Regions from separate parts of the Pseudoalteromonas sp. A25 genome, predicted to be linked through region 2. Evidence: predicted binding sites of a transcription regulator. Region 2 holds the regulator's gene; the other holds the start of a gene.
What was found. The regulator NrdR, encoded in region 2, represses ribonucleotide reductase genes. The targets are predictions, from matches to a motif close to AAACACNANATNTNGTGTTT.
Positions count from the first base shown of each region.

Region 1: a site for NrdR is predicted at 4,678-4,697, ahead of nrdA (class 1a ribonucleoside-diphosphate reductase subunit alpha). Genes of this name have one in related genera too.

Region 1 is NZ_AP021846.1:2,043,758-2,051,261, reverse strand. Features, by position in the region: gene GDK41_RS08685 (DUF924 family protein) at 1-526, opposite strand, end outside; gene yfaE (class I ribonucleotide reductase maintenance protein YfaE) at 868-1,140, opposite strand; gene nrdB (class Ia ribonucleoside-diphosphate reductase subunit beta) at 1,140-2,270, opposite strand; gene nrdA (class 1a ribonucleoside-diphosphate reductase subunit alpha) at 2,322-4,607, opposite strand; gene GDK41_RS08665 (HAD family hydrolase) at 4,969-5,616, opposite strand; gene ubiG (bifunctional 2-polyprenyl-6-hydroxyphenol methylase/3-demethylubiquinol 3-O-methyltransferase UbiG) at 5,613-6,323, opposite strand; gene gyrA (DNA gyrase subunit A) at 6,509-7,504, shown strand, end outside.
Region 2 is NZ_AP021846.1:2,893,794-2,901,297, forward strand. Features, by position in the region: gene ribBA (bifunctional 3,4-dihydroxy-2-butanone-4-phosphate synthase/GTP cyclohydrolase II) at 1-867, opposite strand, end outside; gene GDK41_RS12500 (riboflavin synthase) at 899-1,555, opposite strand; gene ribD (bifunctional diaminohydroxyphosphoribosylaminopyrimidine deaminase/5-amino-6-(5-phosphoribosylamino)uracil reductase RibD) at 1,569-2,675, opposite strand; gene nrdR (transcriptional regulator NrdR) at 2,678-3,127, opposite strand; gene glyA (serine hydroxymethyltransferase) at 3,213-4,469, opposite strand; gene thrC (threonine synthase) at 4,710-5,993, opposite strand; gene thrB (homoserine kinase) at 5,993-6,937, opposite strand; gene thrA (bifunctional aspartate kinase/homoserine dehydrogenase I) at 6,953-7,504, opposite strand, start outside.

The sequences.
Region 1 (7,504 bases), 850 kb from region 2:
AGTTGGGACCTTCTAAAAATTCGAGTTCTTCAGGTGTTGATGTGCGCCCTAAAATAGCGTTTCTATGAGGGTAGCGGCCAAATCGATCAATGATTGACTTGTGCTTGAGCTCAAAGCTAAGGTTGTCCTCATTACCTAGGGCTTTGTATAACTCTACCGCTTGAACATGTACAGTTTTAGATTCACTGTGCATGTAGGGGAGGTACATAAAGCTTCTCATTTGTGGTGGAAGTAATCTATCTTGCCCTTGTGCAATAGCACATTGTGCTAACGCCAATGCTAAAGAGTCGCTCTCAAATGCCTTGGCTGTGTCTCGATAGATATTTCTAGAGAACTGGTCAAGAATAATAATCTCTGCCAAGCAGCCTTGTGCGGTTGTGCGCCAGTGACTTAAGTTGCATTGCGAAGCACTTTTGTGCAGCTCACCAAACCGCTTTTGAATTAACGCATCAAAATCGGGATCTTTTTGCCACCATTGTTTTGCATCTATTTCTTCAAACCAGAAGTTTAAGATTTCAGCAACCATAAAGGCTCCTATAGTCAGTGTTTAATTGGTGAGTTATTGTAACCACTCTTCTTTATTTGCGTACATAAATACGTGTTGCTTATTATTTTCAAGTGTGACCTTAATCCCATGTTAAACGGCTTGAGCTTTAAGTGTTGCGCAGTAATAGATAGTATTTCGTCACATTTTGCCGCCGCGAACTGATAAATCGCCAATGATGACAATATACTTTGCTCTTGCATTAACAAAACTGCCTTTTCCTAAAAATTTGTACCTACATATTAGTATAAAAACACCCTATGAGAATGCATTTATTTAAGCTAGGCAAATTTTTGATTTATTTCTTAATAAGATAGAGAAGGTTAGAGTAAGGTCAACTTGATATTAGTAAGTGGTTTTGTGCAGCATAACAAAACTTCGCCATCGCGCACAAAAGCAAGCGGTTCTTGATTATAACTCACTTCACCTTCGTCTAGTTTTGCTCTACATGCGCCACAAAACCCTTCTCTACATTGATAAGCGATATCTATATTTGCACGCTCTAATGTATCGAGTATAGAAGGGGACAGAGCCGCAAATTCTAGCGGCTCGTCATGACTATCAATCGTAATTTTATGACAGGGCTTGTCACTCATTACAAATCAAAATCACCAAACTCAGAGGCATCTACCTCAGAGTCTATTTGGCCAACAAGATAAGAACTGATCTCCGCTTCTTGCGGTGCTACTTGAACGTTATCAGACACCAACCATGCGTTGATCCAAGGAATTGGGTTCGTTTTGTTTTCAAACTGAGCTGGTAGACCTACGGCTCCCATGCGAACATTGGTAATATACTCAACATATTGGCAAAGAATGTCTTTGTTCAAGCCAATCATAGAGCCGTCTTTAAACAAATACTCCGCCCATTCTTTTTCTTGCTCGGCAGCTTCAACAAACATTGCAATAGCTTGCTCTTGGCATTGCGCTGCAACGATAGCCATCTCTGGGTCATCTTTGCCATCTTGCATGATGTTGAGCATGTGCTGTGTACCAGAAAGGTGCAGGGCTTCGTCACGCGCAATCAATTTGATTATTTTAGCGTTGCCTTCCATTAATTCGCGTTCAGCAAACGCGAAAGAGCATGCAAAGCTGACGTAAAAACGTATAGCTTCGAGAATGTTGACCGACATAATGCAAAGATAGAGCAGCTTTTTCAATTCAAATTTATTGATAACAACGGTTTGCCCATTGATTTCGTGCTTACCTTCACCATAAAGGTTATAAATTGAAATCTTTTCTATTAGCTCATCATAATAACGTGTTACGGCATCTGCTCGCTGATTAATACGGTCGTTCGTTACAATGTCATCAAATATCAGTTCAGGAGACTGAGTTACATTTCGAATGATATGCGTATAAGAGCGACTATGTATTGTTTCACTAAAGGCCCAAGTTTCAATCCAAGTTTCTAATTCAGGCAATGATACGATAGGCAGTAGAGCAACATTTGGAGAGCGTCCCTGTACACTATCTAACAGTGTTTGATACTTCAAGTTACTTAAAAATATATGCTTCTCATGTTCTGGAAGACCTTGAAAATCTAGTCTGTCTTTACTGACATCGACTTCTTCAGGGCGCCAAAAGAAAGAAAGCTGTTTTTCGATTAACTTTTCGAAAATTGGATATTTTTGTTGGTCGTAACGTGAAACATTGACGGTTTGGCCAAAAAACATTGGCTCTTTTAACTGATCATTATGATTTCTGCTAAAAGTAGAATAAGACATATTTTATATACTCAATACCAAAAATAGCGGGTCATATCGACCCGCGCATACTTATATTTTACAAGCGCCGCCTGCACAATCATCATCTTCCACTTGAGCTTTTAACTCATCCTGTGAATCTGAAGCGCCATCGCGGGTATTGTGATAATAAAGCGTTTTAACACCTAGTTTGTAAGCCGTTAATAAATCTTTAAGCAATAGCTTCATTGGAACTTTACCGCCTTCAAATTTATTCGGGTCGTAGTTAGTATTTGCCGAAATAGTTTGGTCGACAAACTTTTGCATGATACCAACCAGTCCTAGGTAACCGTCATTTGATGGAATATCCCAAAGCAGTTCATAGCTATTTTTTAAGCGTTCATACTCAGGAACAACTTGCTTAAGAATGCCATCTTTACTCGCCTTAACGCTTATGTGACCCCTAGGCGGTTCTATTCCGTTGGTCGCATTTGAGATTTGCGATGATGTTTCTGATGGCATTAATGCTGACAGGGTTGAATTACGCATACCGTGCTCTTTAATGCTTTGACGTAAACTATCCCAGTCCAAATGAAGCGGCTCTTCACAAATTTTATCTAAGTCACGCTTATAAGTATCAATTGGCATAATGCCTTGTGAATACGTTGTCTCATTAAATAGAGGGCATGCTCCACGTTCTTTTGCCAACTCGTTTGATGCCTTCATTAAGTAGTACTGTATGGCTTCAAAAGTACGGTGTGTTAGGCCATTAGCGCTGCCGTCTGAATATTTAACGCCATTTTTAGCTAGGTAATAAGCATAGTTGATCACACCAATACCCAATGTACGACGCCCCATTGTTGCGTTTTGTGCTGCAGGTACAGGGTAATCTTGGAAATCGAGTAAGTTATCAAGTGCTCTGACTGCCAACTCAGCTAGTTCTTCAAGCTCGTCCAATGACTCTAGTGCACCTAAGTTAAAGGCTGACAAGGTACATAGAGCAATTTCACCATCAGGGTCGTTTACATTATTCAACGGCTTGGTTGGCAAAGCAATTTCTAGGCAAAGATTCGACTGGCGAATCGGTGCAACTTTTGAGTCGAATGGACTGTGAGTATTACAGTGATCGACATTTTGAAGATAAATTCGGCCCGTACTTGCGCGCTCTTGAGCAAACATTGAGAAAAGCTCAATGGCTTTTATGCGCTTTTTACGAATAGACTCATCTTGTTCATATTGCTCGTACAGTTGCTCGAATTTTTCTTGATCTTCAAAGAATGCATCGTATAAACCTGGTACGTCTGATGGGCTGAACAAAGTAATATAGCCATCTTTAATCAAGCGGGTGTACATTGTTTTGTTAAACTGTACGCCATAATCTAAGTGGCGAACGCGGTTTTCTTCTACGCCGCGGTTATTTTTTAAAACCAACAGGTTTTCAACTTCTAAGTGCCACAGTGGGTAGAACAATGTAGCTGCACCGCCGCGAACGCCGCCTTGTGAACAGCTTTTAACGGCTGTTTGAAAGTGTTTATAAAACGGAATACAGCCTGTGTGATAAGCTTCACCATTGCGAATTGGGCTACCTAGCGCACGAATGCGACCAGCATTAATACCAATACCTGCACGTTGGCTTACATATTTAACGATTGCAGATGAGGTCGCATTGATAGAGTCAAGGCTGTCTCCGCACTCAATTAAAACACAAGAGCTAAATTGGCGAGTTGGTGTACGTACGCCAGCCATAATCGGTGTTGGCAATGAAATCTTAAACAGCGAGATTGCATCATAAAAACGCTTTATATAGTCCAAACGCGTTTCTTTTGGATAGTCAGAGAATAGGCTCGCAGCTACTAAAATGTACAGAAACTGTGCACTTTCGTATATTTCACCTGTTACTCGGTTCTGTACTAAATATTTGCCTTCTAGCTGTTTTACAGCCGCATAGCTAAAGTTTAAGTCGCGACTATGGTCAACATAACTGTCCAGTTCATCCAGTTCTTGCTCTGTGTAATCTACAAGAAGGTGGGGGTCATAGCGCTTATCTTCTACCAGCTTGGTAACATGATCATAAAGACGTGGCGGCTCGAATTGGCCATAAGCTTTTTTTCGCAGATGAAAAATGGCTAGGCGCGCAGCTAGATATTGATAATCAGGCGATTCTTTGTCGATTAAGTCGGCAGCTGCTTTAATAATCGTTTCATGAATATCCTCAGTGCGAATTCCATCATAAAACTGAATGTGGGATTTAAGTTCGACTTGAGACACAGAAACATTGTTTAAGCCTTCCGCTGCCCAAGTGATCACGCGGTGGATTTTATCTAAATCAAGCGGCTCTTTGCGGCCGTTTCTTTTGCTGACAGATAACTGTTGGTTCATAGTTGCGCCTGTATTCCTTCGGAATTATGTTTTTGGTAAACGCACGGTTCACACTTATTGTTTATCTATTCACCACTATATATGGTGATGAGCATACCGTGGATCACAAGATAGTGTGGTTGAGCTAAATTTGCAATAGAACAACTTACCCACAATTGTGGATAAGTTAAGGATAAACCATTTGTGTTAGTGCCTATTAACCGTTGAGGAATTACTGCTAGACACGTCTTCAGAAAATCAACAGAGATGGTTGCATTTTTTAGCAAATTCAAAAAAAATTCTAACTGATTTTTTTATACTCAACTTGACTCTTTTTTAGTTACAAAGCACTAGATATAGTGCTTTTTCGTATGTAACTACACTATATATGAGAAATTAGAGATTCTGGCTTAGTTAAATTCAGATCTGCTTGCCAGCTCTGAGCAACCGCTTTACTTGGTACGTATCCCCATAGCGCAGTGACTGAGAGCATATTTGCCGCTTTAGCTGCTTCGATGTCTCTGGCTGCGTCACCAACATAAAAACAAGCACTTGGTTGAACGCCCAATTGTTTGGCCGCATGCAATAATGGCTTTGGTGAGGGTTTGGCCTCATCCAACGTATCACCGCATACAACAACTTTGATACTTTTAAGCTCATCGATGCATTCAAGCAATGGGAGTGTCAAAAAAGTAGGTTTGTTGGTCATAATGCCAACTTTAATACCCTTGCGTTCTATTTCTTCTAAGAGTGTTTTTATCCCTTTAAAACAACGACTGTGAACAGCAATATTTTGCGCGTAGTGATCCAATAATGTTTGCTTTAAAGTTGCGAGTTCATAATTGACTAATTCCTCTTGAAAACCAACCTCCAACAACGCTTGAACGCCATTCGAAATCGCTGGACTGTATATGTCTTTTGGCACACAAGGCTTGTTATGCAACTTTAACGTGTAATTAAGCGCTGCACCGAGATCATCACATGTATCTAGCAAAGTGCCATCTAAGTCAAAAATTACCGCTTCAATCATGCTAATTTCTCAAAGTGCAGCAGATAATTGACACTTACATCGTCGCTGAGCGTAAATGTTTTGCTAAGTGGGTTGTAACTGATGCCAGCACTTGCTCTTACTTTCAACCCGGCTTGCTCTGCCCAGTTAATTAAAATGGAAGGGCGGATAAATTTGTCGTGATTATGTGTACCTTCTGGTACCATTTTTAATAACTTTTCTGCCCCCACTATGGCTAAAAGATAGGCTTTTGTGGTTTTATTTAATGTTGAAAAAAATACACTTGCACCGGGTTTTGCAAGCGCTGCAACCGAGGAGATAATAGAAGCGGGATCGGGTACGTGTTCTAACATTTCCATGCAGGTTACGATGTCGAATGACTCAGGGTTTTGCTGTGCAAACTCCTCAACAGAGATTTTTTGGTAATCAACTTTAATACCTGATTCTAAGCTGTGCAGTTTTGCCACATTTAAAGGCTCTTGTCCCATGTCTATGCCTTGTGCAATTGCACCGAGTTTAGCCATGCTTTCGGTAAGAATACCACCACCACAGCCTACATCTAACACTTGCTTGCCAAATATTCCGTGAGATTTATCGTTTATAAAGTCTAAGCGCAATGGGTTAATATCATGCAAAGGCTTAAATTCGCCTTCAGTATCCCACCAACGATCCGCTATTTGTTCAAATTTTGCGATTTCTTGTGGATCTACATTTTGATGTTCGGTCATAAAAAACTTCCTCGTTAATCTGAGCGCATTATAAGAGGGGTCAGATTAAAATCACTAAAATTTTGCGCCTGTAAATTAATTAAAAGTGTGATAGCATGGCTGTTCAGAATTAATAATAACTCAACCTCTTTGCCACGCGATAGTGTGACATAAAAGAGGTAGACACTGAAGGAAAGTGGAATCAAATGACTGATCTCGCCAATGAAATCCTGCCAGTCAATATCGAAGATGAACTCAAAAACTCGTATTTAGACTACGCAATGAGTGTAATCGTTGGGCGTGCATTACCCGACGTACGTGATGGCTTAAAGCCAGTTCACCGTCGTGTTTTATTCGCCATGAACGAGTTGAAGAACGACTGGAACAAGCCTTATAAGAAGTCGGCGCGTGTTGTCGGTGATGTAATCGGTAAATATCACCCACACGGTGATAGTGCGGTTTACGACACGATAGTACGTATGGCGCAACCATTTTCTTTACGTTATATGCTGGTTGACGGCCAAGGTAACTTTGGTTCAGTAGACGGTGACTCCGCTGCTGCTATGCGTTATACCGAAGTACGTATGGCGAAAATCTCGCACGAACTTTTGGCTGATCTAGAAAAAGAAACGGTTGATTTTGTACCTAACTACGACGGTACAGAGCAAATCCCAGATGTATTGCCAACCAAAGTACCAGCGTTATTAGTTAATGGTTCATCAGGTATTGCCGTTGGTATGGCAACTAACATACCACCTCATAACTTAACAGAAGTGATTAATGGTTGTTTAGCGTTGATCCAGAATCCGGATTTAACGATTGATGAATTAATCGAATATATTCCTGGTCCTGATTTCCCAACTGCCGCGATTATCAATGGCAAAAAGGGCATTGAACAAGCTTATAAAACTGGACGTGGTAAAGTTTATATCCGTGCTCGCGCTGAAATCGAAGTGGACGAGAAAACGGGTAAAGAAACCATTATTGTTCATGAGATCCCATACCAAGTTAACAAAGCTCGCTTGATTGAAAAAATCGCTGAGCTGGTTAAAGAGAAAAAGATTGAAGGGATCAGTGCACTGCGCGACGAGTCAGACAAAGACGGTATGCGTATCGTTATTGAGATAAAGCGTGGTGAAGTAGGCGAAGTTATCCTAAACAACCTTTATGCACAAACTCAGTTGCAAACTGTGTTTGGTATG
Region 2 (7,504 bases):
CAACACGCCATTATTTTCACTAATATACTGCATCGCACTGTGTAAACTCCAACTTCTGTCGGCACCGCGATCTGATAACAAAATGTCATTAAACGTACTTTGCAGGTGCACTCGCACTAACGTGGTATCACCGGGCTTTACTTCGCCTTTTAGTAGTGCGTAATGGAGTTGACTGTCAATAGTATCTTTATACGTCACTAGATCAAACTCACCATACTCTGTTGGCAGCTTACACTGAGCCACTTTTTCAATGGTTGTTTCGTTTAAATTTCGATACTCAATTAAATCAGCAATAGTGCCAATTTTAATACCGTGCTCTTTGGCGAACACTTCTAACTGCGGACGACGCGCCATGGTGCCATCGGGGTTTAAGATTTCAACAATGACCGACGACGGCTCAAGACCCGCCAAACGAGCAAGGTCACAGCCCGCTTCAGTATGACCCGCTCGAGTCAATACACCACCCGGTTGCGCCATAATTGGGAAAATATGTCCGGGTTGAACAATATCACTGGGTACAGCCCCTTTTGCAACTGCAGCTTGAACAGTACGCGCTCTATCTGCAGCTGAAATACCGGTCGTTACCCCTTTGGCGGCTTCAATTGACATTGTAAAGTTAGTAGAAAACTGTGCACCGTTGTTGCGCACCATCAGTGGCAAATCTAATTGTTGGCAGCGCTCTTGAGTCATTGTTAAACAAATTAAGCCTCGACCATACGTTGCCATAAAGTTAATCGCATCTGCCGAAATATGCTCGGCAGCGATAATTAAATCACCTTCATTTTCACGGTCTTCATCATCCATCAAGATAACCATTTTACCGGCTTTAATGTCATCAATGATTTCTTGTGCGCTGTTCAAATTCATAATCTACCTATCTAATTAAGGTTTATTGGGGTTATTTTATAAAGCCCGCTTTGGCTAACAAACTGGCTGTGAGAGTAGACTCGCTAGCCTGAGGTTGCGCTCCTAGCACTAAGCGCTCTAAATAACGGGCGATCTGATCGACTTCTAAATTTACCTGACTACCAACTTTAAAATCGGCAATCGTGGTCTCTTGTGCTGTATGAGGCACAATGGTTAATTTAAATTGCTGCTGCTTCACTTCATTCACAGTCAGGCTAATACCATCAACAGCAACAGACCCTTTATGGGGTATATACTTCATCAGCTCAGCTGGCGCTTCGAGCCAATATTCGGTCGCTCGCGCATTGGCCTCTACGGCAACAACAGTAGCAATACCATCCACATGCCCCGACACTAAATGCCCACCTAAACGAGAAATGGGTTGCAAAGCTTTCTCTAAATTAACTTTCTGACCTTGTTTATAGTGAGAAAACTGAGTGAGCTTTATGGTTTCGTTTGATAAATCAGCTCTAAAGCCATCTTTAAACTTCTCTACCACTGTTAAGCAAACCCCGTTTGTCGCAATGCTATCTCCAAGGTTAACATCACTCATATCTAAGTTGTCGCTACTGACACGCACGATAAGGTCGCCTTGTGACGGTGTTAACTCGCTAAGAGTTCCTGTTGCTTCAATAATACCTGTAAACATATTGCCTCTTTAATTAGCGGGTTCTGGCCGTAATACGAATATCATCGCCTATTTGGCAAACATCCAAAAACTCTAACTGAGTAAGCTCATCCATTGCGGTGATTTCCGGTAAGCTAAATAAACTTTTGCCATCGCAGCCAATTAATTTTGGTGCTAAATATACCACATATTCATCAATTAATTTTTGCTGTGTAAACACCCCCGCTAAGGTGGCACCCGACTCCAGCCAAACGTGATTGACACCCCGCTGCGCTAATTGCTCTAAAGCTGCACGACAAGATATTTTTTGCTGTTGTGACTTTATCTCAATTTGTTCTACGTAATGAGGCCATTGCTGTTGATTATCAAGGCGTGTGCGTAAAATTAAAATGGGGGCGTCTATTTGAAATAGTGCCAGATCGGGCGTTAACCTATTTTGTGAATCGATGATCACTCTAAGTGGCTGTCTTACACTTTGACCTTCGGGTAATTCAATCTCTAACTCGTCCAGTCGCACGTTAAGCTTGGCGTCATCCGTAATAACCGTATCGGCACCACTTAGTATCGCACAGCTTTGCGCTCTAAAAATTTGTACGTCTTTGCGTGCATCAGCACCTGTGATCCATTTACTTTGACCGTTTTTCAGCGCTGTTTTACCATCTAAGCTGGCTGCCAATTTACAGGTAACAAAAGGTAAGCCTTGCTCCATACGCTTTAAAAAGCCCTTATTTAAGGCTCTTGCTTGCTCTTGCATTAAACCTGAAGCGGTTTCAATACCCGCATTTTCTAGCATTGCTAAGCCTCTACCCGCCACTTGAGGATTAGGGTCAACCATCGCGGCCACCACACGAGTCACGCCAGCTTTAATCAAACCTTCGGCGCAAGGCGGGGTGCGACCGTAGTGACTACATGGCTCTAATGTCACATAAGCGGTTGCGCCTTTTGCGTTTATACCAGCTTGTTTTAAAGCATTAACTTCCGCATGCCCTTCCCCTGCACGTTGATGATAACCTTGCCCTACTATCTGGTCATTTTTAACAATCACACAACCAACATTTGGGTTGGGTGTCGTTGTAAAACGCCCTTTTGCCGCAAGCTCAATGGCCAACGTCATGTAACGGCGATCATCGCTTGTAAACATGCTTAGTCACCCAGTCTTGCTATTTCTTCACCAAACTCGCGAATATCCTCAAAAGAGCGATATACCGATGCAAACCGCACATAGGCCACTTTATCAAGCTTCTTCAGTGCTTCCATAATGCATTCACCAATGAGATGGCTAGACACTTCTCGCTCACCAGTGGCTCGAATTTTTGATTTTATTTCGTGGATCACTTCATCAATTTGCTCGGTACTAACTGGGCGCTTTTCTAAGGCTCTTGCCAATCCGTTTATCAACTTATCTTCATTAAATGGTTCACGAGAACCATCTTGTTTGATCACCCGAGGCATCACCAGTTCAGCACCTTCAAATGTCGTAAAGCGCTCATGGCATTCGATACACTCTCGGCGTCTTCGTACTTGGTGGCCAGAGCTCACTAAGCGAGAGTCTATTACTTTGGTATCTTTAGCAGTACAAAAAGGACAGTGCATATATGTTTCACTTTAGAAATCTGACAAAAAAGGCCGCTAAATAGCGGCCTATATCATAACAAAAAATGCTGTTTTGTGCGTAGAATTATGCGTAAACCGGTAATTTAGCGCAAATTGCTTTCACTTTTTCTTTAACCTGAGCTTGTACAGATTCATCATTGATGTTGTCTAATACATCACAGATCCAACCTGCTAACTCTTTTGACTCTGCTTCTTTGAAACCACGGCGAGTGATCGCTGGAGAGCCAATACGCAGACCAGAGGTTACAAACGGCGAACGTGGATCATTTGGCACTGAGTTTTTGTTCACTGTGATATTCGCACGACCCAGCGCTGCATCTGCATCTTTACCTGTGATGTCTTTATCAATTAAATCTAGTAAGAATAAGTGGTTATCTGTTTTACCAGATACAACTTTGTAACCACGCTCTTGCAGTACAGATACCATTGCTTGTGCATTAGCAACAACTTGCTTTTGGTAAGCTACAAACTCAGGCTGCAGTGCTTCTTTAAATGCTACCGCTTTTGCAGCAATTACATGACATAAAGGACCACCTTGGCCACCTGGGAATACCGCACTGTTTAACTTTTTGTAAATATCTTCATCATTACAAGCTGAAATGATCAAACCACCACGAGGACCCGCTAACGTTTTGTGTGTCGTCGTGGTCACAACGTGTGCGTGAGGAACTGGGTTTGGATAAATGCCTGCAGCAACAAGACCTGCCACGTGAGCCATATCAACAAGTAAGTATGCACCTACTTTGTCAGCAATTTCACGGAACTTAGCCCAGTCAACAATGCCAGAATAAGCAGAGAAACCGCCAATGATCATTTTAGGCTTGTGCTCAAGTGCTAGCGCTTCAACTTGTGCATAGTCAATCTCACCCGTTTCTTCATTTAAACCGTACTGGATCGCATTGTACGTTTTACCTGAAAAGTTTACGTGTGAACCGTGAGTAAGGTGACCACCGTGCGCTAAGCTCATGCCTAATACTGTATCATGTGGCTGAAGTAGTGCTTGGAAAACCGCAGCATTTGCTTGAGAACCAGCATGCGGCTGAACGTTAGCATAGTTTGAGCCAAACAGCTCATTTGCACGGTCGATTGCTAGTTGCTCAACGACATCTACGTATTCACAACCACCGTAATAACGCTTACCAGGATAACCTTCAGCGTATTTGTTTGTTAACTGAGACCCCTGTGCCTCTAGAACACGTGGACTACAATAGTTTTCAGACGCGATAAGCTCGATATGTTCTTCTTGGCGCGTTGTTTCTTGCGCAATCGCTTTCGCTAATTCAGGGTCAAAATCTGCAATATTCATGTTACGTTCTAACATGGGGTCTCCTAGGTGCACGTATGGTATTAAAAGCCGTATTGTACGCTCAAACGCGTTTGATGCCTATGATCTTGGCATGAGCATATTTAAACAGGGATTGAATTTATTTCACAGTATTAAAAGAATGATATTTTTTTATTTAAACATTAATTTAATTAATGTTTTTTGTAGTAAGAATTAAGTATTTTTATGTTTAAGACAGACCGCCCTTTGCAAAGAGCGGTCTAGCATGACGGTTAATTACAGCAATTTAGCAAAAATTGCAGCCTTAAGCCTATCGTAATCCGCTGTCATCGGCTGTGCCAAACAATCTTTATTCAAGGCTTGTTGCAATACTTCTGGCATGTCAATTTGCTGCCCGAGTACTTGTTCTACTGACTCTTTAAATTTTGCAGGGTGCGCTGTCGCTAGAAATATACCTGTACTGTTTGCTGTCTTATCTAATGTCAGCCCTTCATAAGCAATGGCAGTATGCGGCTCGGCGATATATCCACGTGCCGCAACCTCTCGCATCACTTCCTGAGTGCGTTGCTCATCGACACAACGTGAATAAAATTCATGTTTGTCAAATTGACCACTGTCTAACATGCTTTGAACACGAGGCCAATTATTAGGTTTACTCACATCCATTGCATTTGATAACGACTCAATGGTCTCATTTGGTGACCACTCACCTGACGCGATATAACGTGGAACTGTATCATTTTGGTTAGTTGTAGCCGAGAGTTTTCTGACTGGTAAACCAATGACTGACGCTATCATTGCAGCACACACATTACCGAAATTACCGCTTGGCACCGAAATATGCACATCACTACGCTGCTCCTTTGGCAGCTGCGCTAGTGCTTCAAAGTAATAACAAACCTGAGCAAGCAACCTGCTGATATTAATTGAGTTTGCTGAGTTTAAACCCAGCTTTTGTTTTACTTCATCATCTAAAAATGCTTGCTTAACTAAACTTTGACAGTCATCGAAGCTTCCTTCAACGGCATAACAATGAATATTACCACCGAGCGTAGTGAATAGCTTTTGCTGCGCCAGTGAGATTTTGCCTTCTGGATATAAGATAACCACGTCAACATTCGGTTTATTGTAAAACGCATGCGCAACTGCGGCACCGGTGTCGCCACTGGTTGCGGTTAAAATGGTGACACGCTCACCTTCATTGAACAGACCAATACACTCGGCCATAAAACGACCGCCAAAATCTTTAAACGCTAAAGTAGGGCCATGAAATAGTTCTAAACAGAAATTTGTATCATCAACTTGTGCCAGTTCAACAGGAAAGTTAAACGCACGAGTGACCATTTCAGTCAATGTATCTTTAGGTAATTCGTCACCAATTAAGTGAGCGAGTATTTGTGCGCTACGCTCAACAAAAGGTAAATCTAATAACGCTTGCACATCGTCTAAACGCGTTAGATCTGTTGGAAAAAACACCCCTTGATTACGCCCTAGCCCTGTTTTAACAGCTTCTGTAAACGATACTTTTTGATGTTCATCTTTTAAGTTAACCAATTGCATTACAAATTTACTCCTTGAGAAATAGCACGAGTGCCTAAGTTATCGAGTTTACAGATATGGCTAAAGCCATGTTCATTAATATAATTTTTTTCAAGCCATTGCTGGCATTGCTGCGCTTCATCTAATGTTTTACAAATAGCAAATAAGGTTGGCCCTGCACCTGAAATACTCACTAATTGAGCACCATACTCAGGTAAAGCCACTTTGGCATCGCTAAAACCAGTAATTAAAGACTGCCGATATGGTTCAGCCAAATCATCTTGCATCAATGCAAGTGCTTCATCAAAACGCCCACTTTGCAGCAAAATACAGTAACTAGATAAACGCTGTGCAAATTCTACCGCATCATGCGTAGACATGTTCTGCGGTAATACGCCTCTGGCCTTTGCGGTATTAAGAGCAAAGCCTGGGTAGGCAGCCACATAGTACCACTGCTCATCAACGGGCAAAGCAAGTGCTTTGTTAGGTACTAAATCGGCAGTTAACTGCAAGCCTCCCAAGTAGCACGGCGTAATATTGTCATAATGACGAGCACCGCTGACTTTACCTTCAAAGTCAGCCATCAATTCGATCATCTGAGACTGAGACAGCTGAGTGTCTGCATATTTGTCTAAAGCAACAAATGTGGCAACTACGGAACAAGCACTAGAGCCAAGCCCCGAACCTATTGGCAGACGCTTTTCCAACGTCAGCAGGGCTGCAGGCATGCTTGGTGCGACATGCTCTCTGAAATGCAATAAACACTGGAAAGATAAATTCTCCTGCGCGTCGCTTGGTAGTTTAGCAGCATACGGACCCACACATTGAAATGTATCTTGCTCAGCGTGTTCAATATGAACAACATCGCCTAGCAAAGTGCCATCAATGGGCGCAAGAGCTGCGCCTAATGAATCAAAACCAACACAAAAGTTACCAATCGAAGCAGGTGCATAAATCGAAATCATCAAAAGCTCCCTTCCCTAAAGTGTTTTCAATATATCAGCAAAGACACCTGCTGAGGTCACTTCAGCACCCGCACCATAGCCACGTATCACAAACGGGCGAGGTTGATAATACTGGCTCAAAATAGCCAACGCATTTTCTCCGTCACGGATATCATAAAGCGCATGCGTTTTATCAACCGCTTCAATTCCCACACGACAGTGACCATTTTCGATACTGCCTACATAACGCAGTACCTTGCCTTCGTTGGCCGCACTTTGAATTTTGTCAGCAAAACTTGCATCAAGCTCAGGTAGGCGCGCCATAAACTCTTCAACAGACGTACCTTGCGCAAAATCAGCAGGCACAACCGGCTCAACTTCGATATCACTAAGCTCTAAGTTCAATCCCGACTCACGCGCAATAATAAGCAGCTTTCTCGCCACATCAGTGCCAGATAAGTCATCTCTTGGATCTGGCTCAGTAAAGCCATTGCTTTTGGCTTTTTCAGTTGCTTGAGATAAGCTCAAGCCATCTTGTAATGCACCAAACATGTACGATAAAGAGCCCGATAAAATACCATTAAACGA